Regions from separate parts of the Mesorhizobium sp. EU05-FHT14A09 genome, predicted to be linked through region 2. Evidence: riboswitches for the same ligand, from Rfam matches in the RefSeq annotation. Region 2 holds a riboswitch; each other region holds the start of a gene.
The links. A riboswitch is a leader RNA that binds a small molecule or an ion and turns the genes downstream of it on or off. The one in region 2 is predicted to bind cobalamin.

Region 1: another riboswitch for cobalamin. It lies ahead of AC3WTO_RS21205 (TonB-dependent receptor domain-containing protein); the one in region 2 lies ahead of AC3WTO_RS22670 (ABC transporter ATP-binding protein).
Region 3: another riboswitch for cobalamin. It lies ahead of AC3WTO_RS10620 (CbtB domain-containing protein); the one in region 2 lies ahead of AC3WTO_RS22670 (ABC transporter ATP-binding protein).

The regions. Positions count from the first base shown of each region.
Region 1 is NZ_JBYTDF010000006.1:154,191-157,459, reverse strand. It holds gene AC3WTO_RS21215 (FkbM family methyltransferase) at 216-1,028, opposite strand; gene AC3WTO_RS21210 (PilZ domain-containing protein) at 1,232-1,525, shown strand; cobalamin riboswitch at 1,627-1,833, shown strand; gene AC3WTO_RS21205 (TonB-dependent receptor domain-containing protein) at 2,016-3,269, shown strand, end outside.
Region 2 is NZ_JBYTDF010000007.1:189,150-192,418, reverse strand. It holds gene AC3WTO_RS22680 (FecCD family ABC transporter permease) at 1-211, opposite strand, end outside; gene AC3WTO_RS22675 (ABC transporter substrate-binding protein) at 214-1,161, opposite strand; gene AC3WTO_RS22670 (ABC transporter ATP-binding protein) at 1,185-1,973, opposite strand; cobalamin riboswitch at 2,138-2,342, opposite strand; gene zigA (zinc metallochaperone GTPase ZigA) at 2,489-3,269, opposite strand, start outside.
Region 3 is NZ_JBYTDF010000002.1:667,343-670,611, forward strand. It holds gene cobU (bifunctional adenosylcobinamide kinase/adenosylcobinamide-phosphate guanylyltransferase) at 1-357, opposite strand, end outside; gene AC3WTO_RS10615 (CbtA family protein) at 350-1,126, opposite strand; gene AC3WTO_RS10620 (CbtB domain-containing protein) at 1,144-1,323, opposite strand; cobalamin riboswitch at 1,358-1,552, opposite strand; gene AC3WTO_RS10625 (MFS transporter) at 1,632-2,831, opposite strand; gene AC3WTO_RS10630 (MFS transporter) at 2,991-3,269, opposite strand, start outside.

The sequences.
Region 1 (3,269 bases), on a different contig from region 2:
CATCCAAGACGCCTCAATCGCCGGCGCGACCCATTCGGGTCGCCTGGCTCGTGCGCCAGCAGGCGCGGCGCGCGGTCGCACGCTGGCGGTTGGCATAAGACATGGAACAGGCGCATGGCAGACCTCGAAACCCATTTCGCTGGCCGCCTGTTTCCGGTTGCCACATTGCAGCAATGTTACGGGAAACCGGCTTAATGACGCCGCAAGGCGATGGGTTATCGGGGCACACAGAACATGTCGAAATGCGGCCAGCGGCCGAGATCCTGCGGTCCCAGCAGTTGCCCCTTGAGCTCGGAGTAGGGCCATGAACGGTGACAATCGTAGCCAAGCCCGTTCATGAAAGCGAGAAACGCCGCTCTCTGTTCAACCGAGGTGCGCTTGTAGACTTCGCACAGGATGAAAGGTCTCACCTGGACGATCAGCTCGCGCATTGTCTCAAGCACGGCATGATCGTTGCCTTCGGCATCCGTCTTGATCAGGCGAACGCGCCGCAGCCAGTCGGCATTGGTGGCGGAGAGTTCGGCAAGCACGTTACAACCTTCGACTTCCAGCGGGTACATATGACCATGGAAAAGCCGGCCGAAGCGATCGAGATCGCCACCGTTGCAATAGCCGGGGTCGCTGTAGTTGAAGACGAGTCTTGACGGTTTCTCAGTCGCGGCAAAAGGCAGGATCTCGATCGGCGCGGCTTGCGTGTTGAGCGACGCGTTGGCCTTCAGGACCGGCCAGAGATAACGATTGGGCTCTACAGCGAAGACCCGCCCAGCAGGCCCGACAGCGAGCGCATAAAGGATTGTGGTGTCGCCGACATGCGCGCCAACGTCGATGACAGCATCGCCCGGCGCGAGATATCTCTTCAGCTCGTCGATCGCGCCCTGACTGATTTCGGGTGCGGCACATTTGGGATGCTGCCATACTGCGAACCGCACCGGCTCGCCATTCGACAGCCCGAACTCCTCCACCGCGTAGCTGTAGGTTTTCGGGCTTTCGCGGAAGCCGAGCGCAGCAAACACATCCCTGAGTTTCACGGCAAATCCCCACCGGCATCGCTTTCCAATCGCACCAAGCTTGCCGAAGCTCAACCGCTTTCGCATGCCGCGACGATTCGCATGGACATTGACGGACGGTTAGCCATCCCTTGCGGCAAATCGCCAACACAGCCCGCAGTGGCATTGATGGTAACCCGCGCCCTTCCTAAAATAACAATACTGCAGCGTGAGTCCCCACCGTCATGTCCGAGCAGGAAACGAACCATCGCGAACGCGAGCACCGACAGCGGGTGCTCAAAGGGGCTACGATCATCACCAGCATCCACAATTCGGAAATCCCCTGCGTCATTCGCAACCAGCATTCGAACGGCGCCGAACTGAAGGTGGCGGCCGACGCACTCATTCCCGAACGCTTCAGCCTCTACGTGCCCGTCGACGGCGTTGCCTATGAATCCATCCTGCGCTGGCGCCGCAACGATCGCATCGGCGTGCAGTTCACCGGCACGGGACCAAAACCGCGTTTTCACTACGGCTGACCGCTCGCCAAGCGCCCTCAAGATCCTGGAAAACCACCATTCTCCAGCGATCGGGGGCGAAACCCGGAATGCCTTGGTTGACGCCCGGCATTGCCGTGGCTAGCTTCGGCCTCGGAACGGGTTCCGCCGCAAGGCGGATGAAAAGGGAACACGGTGCGGCCAGACAATCGGCCTAAACCGCGACTGCCCCCGCAACTGTAACCGTTGAGCCTTCTTCCAAGATGCCACTGGCCGCCTTGCGCGACCGGGAAGGCGGAAAAGGGCGATGACACGGAAGTCAGGAGACCTGCCTGTTCCAGTCACCCATGCTTGATCACGAGGGGTGGTCAGGCGCGGTCGTCCGTGGCGGTGACACGTGAAGTGTTGCCGCATGCCGGAATGGCCGGAAGGTGAAATGCGATTGTCCGCAAATCTGCCTTCAGCTCCCTGAGCCTGCGGTTCGGAATGAACCTTGCGGCGCGATTGCGCCGTCGACCTTTTGGGGGCGGAGTTGAAGAAGACTGTTGTTCTGGCCGGTGCCGTCGCGCTGGTTTCCACAAGCCATGCCGGGGCCCAGGACCCCGGCGGAACGATGCTGGAACGCATCGTCATCACCACACCGCTGCGGCGCGAGACGACGCTGGAGCGCTCGACCTCGTCGGTGACGGTGATCGACCGCCGGAGCATCGAGCGGTCGGCTGCGCCAGACCTGCCCTCGCTGCTCAAATCCCATACCGGCGTCTCGATCGTCTCTTATGGCGGGCAAGGCGCCGCCGCCAATCTTTACCTGCGCGGCATGTCGGCCAGCCAGACGCTGCTGCTGGTCAACGGGGTCAGGGCGAGCTCGGTTACCACCGGCACGGCCTCGCTCGGCAACATCCCGCTGGATTCGATCGAGCGCATCGAGATCGCCAAGGGCGCGCATTCGGCGCAATACGGCTCCGACGCGATCGGAGGCGTCGTCAACATCATCACCAGGCAAGGCGGCCCGTGCGCAGAAGGCCGGGACAGCTGCGGCTCGGTCAGCGCCGGCGTCAGCCACCCCTGGGGCGGCACCCTGTCCGGCAATCTCGGCGGCCGCAGCGCGGGCGGCGTCGACTATTCGATCGGCGGCAGCCTGCTCGGCACGCGCGGCTATGACTTCACGCTGCCAACCGCCTTCGGCCATGAACCGGACGATGATGGCTACCTGCTCGGTTCGATCAACGGCTCGCTGTCGAAGCAGTTCGACTGGGGCCGGATCTACGGCGACGCCCTGATTTCCCGCAGCCGCGGCCAATACGATGCTTCCTATCCCGGAGCCAACGAAGTCGACACGACCAGCTTTGCCGGCAAGCTCGGCACCCAGATCAAACATTCCGAAGACTGGTCGTCGACGCTGGAGCTGTCGAGTTCGGTCGATCGATCGCGCAATTTCCGCGATGGCGTTGCCGGCGACAACCGCTTCAATTCCAGCCGCCATGGTCTGTTCGCTTCCACCACGAAGAATTTCGACACCGGCACCGTTGCACATGTGCTGACCGGCGGTGCCGAAGTCTATCGCGAACAGGTGAACTCAACCGTCGACTTCGACGTGACGGCACGCACGCTGGCAGCGGTGTTCAGCCAGTATTCGCTGTCCTATGAGGCGCTCACCATCGACAGCGGCATCCGCTACGATCACAACGGCCAGTTCGGTGGCGCCACCACCTACAATGTCGGCGCGAGCTATGAGGTCCTGCCCGACCTCAGGCTGCGTTCATCCTATGCCACCGGCTTCAGGGCA
Region 2 (3,269 bases):
CGAGGATGGCGCGCGGCAGCCGGAGGTCGACGATGATCTTTTCCACCGGCGCCGTTACGCTCCCGGCATCCAGGCCGACGGCGCGGGCAAGTGCCGCGATGACGTCGCCGAGCGGAATGACGGTCGAGCCATAGGCGATCGACAGCAGCGCCAGCAGGATGACCAGCGCCAGGCCTGTGCCGATGGCTACGCCGTAAGACCGGCTTGGCACGCTCAGAAGGCCTCCGGGTGCATGGCCTTGGCGATCTTGTCGATGGCCTCGATGTTGGCCGGGCCGGGCGTCAGTTCCGCATAGCGCAGGGCAACGAAACGCTCGTTCTTGACGGCGTCGGTTTCTTTCATCGCCGGATGCGTCTTCAGGAAGTTGAGGAGCTTCCGGTAGCCGGCGTCGTCCTGGTAGTCGAGCAGGACCAGGAATTCCGGGTTCCGGGTGGCGACGGTTTCCCAGTCGGTATTGCCCCAGTTGGTCGGCAGGTCGTCCATGATGTTCTTGCCGCCGGCGGCTTCGATCATCGCCGTGGGGATGGCGAATTTGCCCGCGGTGAAAGGTTTGTCTTCGCCCGAATCGTAAAGGAACACGCGCGTGCCGCTGCGGGCGCCGACCTTGGCGGTGATGGCGGCGAGCTTTCCCTTCCATCCGGCAACCAGGCCATTGGCTTCGCTCTCCTTGCCGAAGATCTTGCCGAGCTTCTCGACGTCGCCGAACAGCAGGTCCATCGAAGCCGCCGGCCGGTTCTTGTCGAGGTGGACGCAGCTTTCGCTCAGCACCAGGGTCTTGATGCCGTGCGGCGCCAGCGTATCGGGCGTCACGTCGCCGCCGGGCTTCATACCGTAATACCAGCCGGCAAAGAAGAAGTCGGGCTCGACTGCGAGCAGGTTTTCCAGCGTCGGATATTTCGGCGCGAGTTCCGGGATCGAGCCCTGCGCTTTCTTGAAGGCATCGTCGACCTTGTACCAGCCGGTGATGCCGGTCAGGCCGACGATCTGTGGCTGCAGGCCGAGCGCAAACGCCATTTCCGACATGTTGAGATCGTTGATGACAGCGCGTTTCGGCGCGGCGTCGAAGGTCAGCGGGATGCCGCAGCTGTCGACGGTGACCGGGAAGGCAAAGGCGGTCGAGGAAAGCAGCGTTGCTGCAAGGCAGAGGGCGAGGCGTTTCATGATGGCTCCGTCGAGGGATCGGTTCAGCGGGAAAGGCGGATCGGCACGTCGAAGACCGTCAGTTCGCGGTCCTGTTCGTCCGGGTGAGGCAGTCTCAGAACGTCGATGCCGAAGACCTCGCGCACCAGCGCCGCCGTCAGGGTTTCGCGCGGGGTGCCCAGCGCGACGAGGCGTGCCTTGCTCATCACGGCGACATGGGTGGCGAAAGGCGCAACCAGCGGCAGATCATGCAGCACAGTGACGACGGCGATGCCGAGCCTGGCGACGAATTCCAGTAGTTCGCCGCGGGCGCGCGGGTCGAGATGGTTGGTCGGCTCGTCGAGAAAAAGCACATGCGGCTGTTGCGCGATGGCGCGCGCCAGTTGCGCGCGCTGGCGTTCGCCGCCAGAGAGCGAACCCATGCGGCGTTCACGCAGGGCGAGCAGGCCGGTGCGCTCCAGCGCGTCGAGCACGATGTCACGGTCGTCGCCGCGTCGGCGAAGCCCGGCATGCGGGATACGGCCGAGCCCGACATAGTCGCGAACGGCAAGCTGGGCGTCCGGCTGGTCGGACTGGCCGACCACCGCGATGCGGCGGGCCCGCTCCGCCATCGGTAGCCGGTCGAGCGGTTCGCCGTCGAGGCTGACCGAACCGTCCACGGGCTTCAGCATGCCGCACAGCATGCGCATCAGCGTCGTCTTGCCGGCGCCGTTGGGACCGATGATGGCCAGCCTGTCGCCGGCGTGCACGTCGAGGGCGACCTTCTCGACGAGGGTGATGCCCGTTTCCGGCCGATAGCAGAGGTCACGTGCCCGCAGGACAACGGCGCTCATGGAAAAACCCTTCTTGGCATGCCCTGCAGCCAGGATGATTGCATCGCTTCATCGCGCGGAAAAACGGCAAACCCTTCCACCGATCCCTCGTTCGATCAGGTGTGGAAGGAGGGCCAAATGGCGACAGGGCCGCCCTTGTAGCGTCCTCCCGGCACACCCCGTCCGGTCAACTCACTGCGATGGCAGGTCTCCTGGCTCGCGGATCACAGCGCTGTCCTGCCTTCCCGGCGCTCGGCCAGTGGCGTTTTCGGACTTTGCTACCGCTTACAGTTGCGGGGGCAGCCACGGTCTCGGTTCAGACGAACCTCACCGTATTCCCTTTTCACCCCGGACCTTTCGATTCGGGGCACCATCGGCGGCGACCCTATTGTGGCCACCGCCGGCTGGCAATGGCGATTCTTGGCCGGGACCGGGCTGGGCATGCCGCTCCGCGGGTGGAACGTAACGCGCGCGCCGAGGGTGGCAGTCGCAGGCCTGGTGACGACCCTTGAACAGGGAAAGCAGCAATTTGACGATCATGCCGTCGGCCCGTTCCAGCTCGGAAACGGATCGGCCAGCCCGCGCCAGAGTTCAGGCGCAAAGACGGGCTCATCCACCAGGCAGGCGTCGAGTTCGGCGCGCATGCGGCCTTCATCCATCGGATCGCAGCCGATGAAGACCAACTCCTGCCGGCGGTCGCCCCACATCGGGTCGAAATAGGGCACCATCGCTTCGCGCCAGGACGCGTTGTCGGGCCAGCGGTTGCGCGGCACTGCCGCCCACCAGAGGCCGCGCTTGCCGGTCCGCACCAGCGCGCCGGCCTGGCTCAGTTCGCCGACATGGTTGGGGCGTGTCGCCAGCCAGAAGAAACCCTTGGCGCGCACCACGCCCGGCCAAAGCCGGCCGATGAAGGCCTGCAGTCGGACGGGGTCGAAAGGGCGCCGCTCGCGATAGACGAAGGAACGGATGCCGTATTCCTCGGTTTCGGGAACATGATCCTTGAAGCCGTTCAGCTCCTTGAACCAGAGCGGATGCTGCTCGGCCTGTTCGAAGTCGAAGCGGCCGGTGTCGAGCACCTTGTCGAGCGGCACGCGGCTGAAGTCGGTCTCGACGAGCTCGGCCTGCGGGTTGAGCGCGCGGATGATCTTGCGGGCAAGCTCGAGATCGCCGGGCGGTGTGTCCGAGACCTTGTTGAGCACGATGACGTCGGCGAATTCGATCTGTTCGACCAGAAGATCGACAAGCACGCGCTCGTCCGAGGCGCCGAGTGCTTCGCCGCGATCGCGCAGGAAATCCGACGAAGCGTAGTCGCGCAGC
Region 3 (3,269 bases), on a different contig from region 2:
AAACCACGGGCCGCGTGGTTTCGAAAGCATGGCAGCCAGGCTCGCGCACTCAGCCTCGACGTCATGCTCAGCCAGCATGTGGTTGGTAAGCCATAGCGTAAGGCAATCGAGCAGCACCGGACGCCCGGCAGGCAGGCGCTCCAGGGTTCCGACAAGGTCGAGCGGCGCGTCGAGCGTTTCCCAACCTTCGCCCCGACGAGCGCGATGATGGGCGATGCGTTCGCGCATTTCATCGTCGTAAGCCTGAGCGGTCGCGATATAGGTCCACGGCGCCGGCAGCGCGGTAATCAGCGTTTCGGCATGCGCGCTCTTGCCGGAGCGCGCACCGCCGATAATGAAGGTCAGGCGATCAGGCAAAGCTGTCGCGAAGGCTCGAAGCCTGCCCGGTGAAACGACCGCGCACAACGCCCACGACCGCCCCCAGCACGACCCAGAACACCAGATTGGTCAGCGTCACTGCGACCACGAACTGGTGATGCAGGCCTTCCGGAATCGGCGTGTCGTAGCTTGCCGGCTGCGGCGCGCCGACGATGTGCGGCGCGACGATCAGCGCGATGGCGAGCACTGTGAGCGGCAGTGACCGGCGGAAAGCGATCAGCGCAAGGCCGATGGCCGTAGCGACGACCGTGGAAATCCACCAGATCTGCCTGGGGATCAGATCGGCCGCTGGCATTGCAGGCAGTTCAGGCGGCAATCCAAGGCCGGGCGCCAATGTGAAGACCGCAAAACCGGCAAGCCCCCAGAACACGCCCTGGCGCCAATTGCCGATGCCGCCTGCAAATTCCGAGAAGGCGACGAGGATCAGCGCGAAACCGATGCCGGTGACGACATTGGAAAGCACATTGAACGAGAACCGCTCGACACCGTCGGCAGGTGCCCAGCCTTCCACTTCCTCAGCCGGAGCGGCGGCCGGAGCCGGCGCAGCGGAACTCATCGCGCTGGTGCCGGCATCGGCAGCGGGTGCGGCAGGTGCGGCCGCATGTTCGTGGCCGCCGGCGGCCTGTTCATAAACTTCCGCCTTCAGGATCAGCGGTACGGTTGCGTAAGCCTGCAGGCAGGCGAGGACGATGCCGGCCAACAGGCCCGCGATCGCCGCGACGAACACGACGTTGCGAAAAACAGACATGGTGGGTTCCCCCCTGGTTAGTGGCAGGGGAATGCCATCGAGTGGCGTGCGTCGTGAGCGGCGTTGTGCACGGCCTCGATGTGGGAGAAGCCGGTGAAGCCGATAACGAAGATGCCGAGCAGGCCGGCCATTGCCAGTTGCAGAAAGCGCGACTGCGATGAGGTCGAGGCGCCGAGGGAAACGGAAGCAGTATTCATTGTCTGTCCTTTCGCCCTCCACCCGAGGGCATTGCCGTCATTGCTGTCGCCGGCAGGTCTCCTGGCTTGCGGATCAGCGCCCTTCTCCACCTTCCCGAGGCGAACCTCAGTGGCATTGGAGAGGACTACCGCTCACAGTTGCGGGGGCAGCCACGGCTTCGGATGGTTTTCCCCCCTCCCCACCGTATTCCCTCTTGGTCCCGAAGGGACCGACGACGGTGGAGACTATAGGAAGAATCGCAGCGCCCGGCAAACCAAATTCCGCCATTGCCAGACGCATCAGCGTCATTGGCGCCCGGCTGTCGTCCCTACATCGATTTCGGCAGATACCGCCAGGTAACAACGGCACAGGCAGCTGCAAGGCAGCCAAGCGTGGCAAAAACCGAGCCCAGGCCGAAAAAGGCCAGCACAAGCGAGTAGACCAGGGGTGGGGTCAGCTCCGAGAAATCGAGATAGGTGCGGTAGACGGCTGCCATTTGCGGCCGCTCATAGGCGCGCACCGAGCGCATGAAGGCGGTGGAGCCGATGGCGTCGAGTGCGATGGTGAACAGGGCGCCGACCAAGAGCAGGCCGGCGGTGGCAAGCGGAATCAGTTCGCCGATGGCGCCGGCAAGCCACAGTGACACCGCCATCCCGACAAAGGCGAGCGTCATCACGTTGCGCGCGCCGTAACGCCTGCCTGCCCTGCCCCAGAAAATGGCTGAGAACAGGAGGGCGTTGCCGGCCGAAACCAGCAAGCCGCCGGCGAGTTCACCCTGGTCGGTGATGACCATGAACAGCGGACCGTAGACGAAGAACGTCGTCCAGTAGCAGGAACGGCCGAAGGCGATAAGCCAGGCGAGCCGCAATCTCGGCTGCCTGACGAAGCGTCCGATATTGGCAAACGGATTGATGGGACGGCTCTTTCCCGGCACGATCATCGGATTGTCGCCGAGACGGTAGTACCAGAACAAAGCGAGCAGGCAGAGCGCGAACACAGCCACCGCTCCGTGCGCAGCATAAATGCCATAGCGCGTGTACAGGAAGATGCCGAGCGTCGGGCCGCTGGTCCAGGCGATCATCGACCACGCCATGCGCAGCGACTCTGCCTGCATGAGGTCTGTCTTGCGGATATGATCCATGATGTAGAGGTTGAGCGTGATCGACAACGCGCTGGCACCCATCACGCGGCAGAGCATGCCGATGATCTGGCCCGGCAGCGAATGGGTGACGAAGAACAGCGATCCGATCGCAAGCAACAACGCGCCGGCCGTATAAACCCATCTGCGTGCAAAACGATGGATTAGCATCGGCATGAACAACGTGACCGAGAGGCCGAGCAGCGAGACGATCGTATAGAGGATCGAGACCGTCTGCTCGTTCTTCAGGATCTCATAGGCCTGGATCGGGATAACCGAAGCGACCGTGGCACGCGCGGCAGATTCGATGGCGTAGAGCGAAGCAAAGGTACGCGCATCCGCCGGCGGGACGGCCGGTAGCCAGATCGGATGGCGGACATGCGTGGACATGAATTCCCAGGATTCGCGACTTGCAGACGAAATTTGCGTCGCCGAGAGCCGGATCGGTAGCAGGAAACCGACGCGCTCGGGCCGGAATGCGAAGCCGGCCAACGAGTTTGCAAGGCTGGTACAACGACAGTGCCTTTGTCGCCCTTGAAACGATCGCCATCAGTCCCTTCGGCGAGATTGCGGATCGACAACAGCCACAAGGATCGCCGCAATCAAACCATTGCCCGCTGCGACCAACAGAATGCTCAAAAGGGTATGAATCGTTGCCGTCTCGGCAAGAAACCATCCGGCAACCGTAACAATCAACGCTCCGCCGCTGATTGACATGGCCGCAGCCAGCCCTGCGGCGGTGCCTGCCGTGCCATCGCGTACAGCCATCGCACCCATATTGGCAGCGGGTAGGGTCAAGCCGTTGCCGATGCCGATGAACATGCAAGG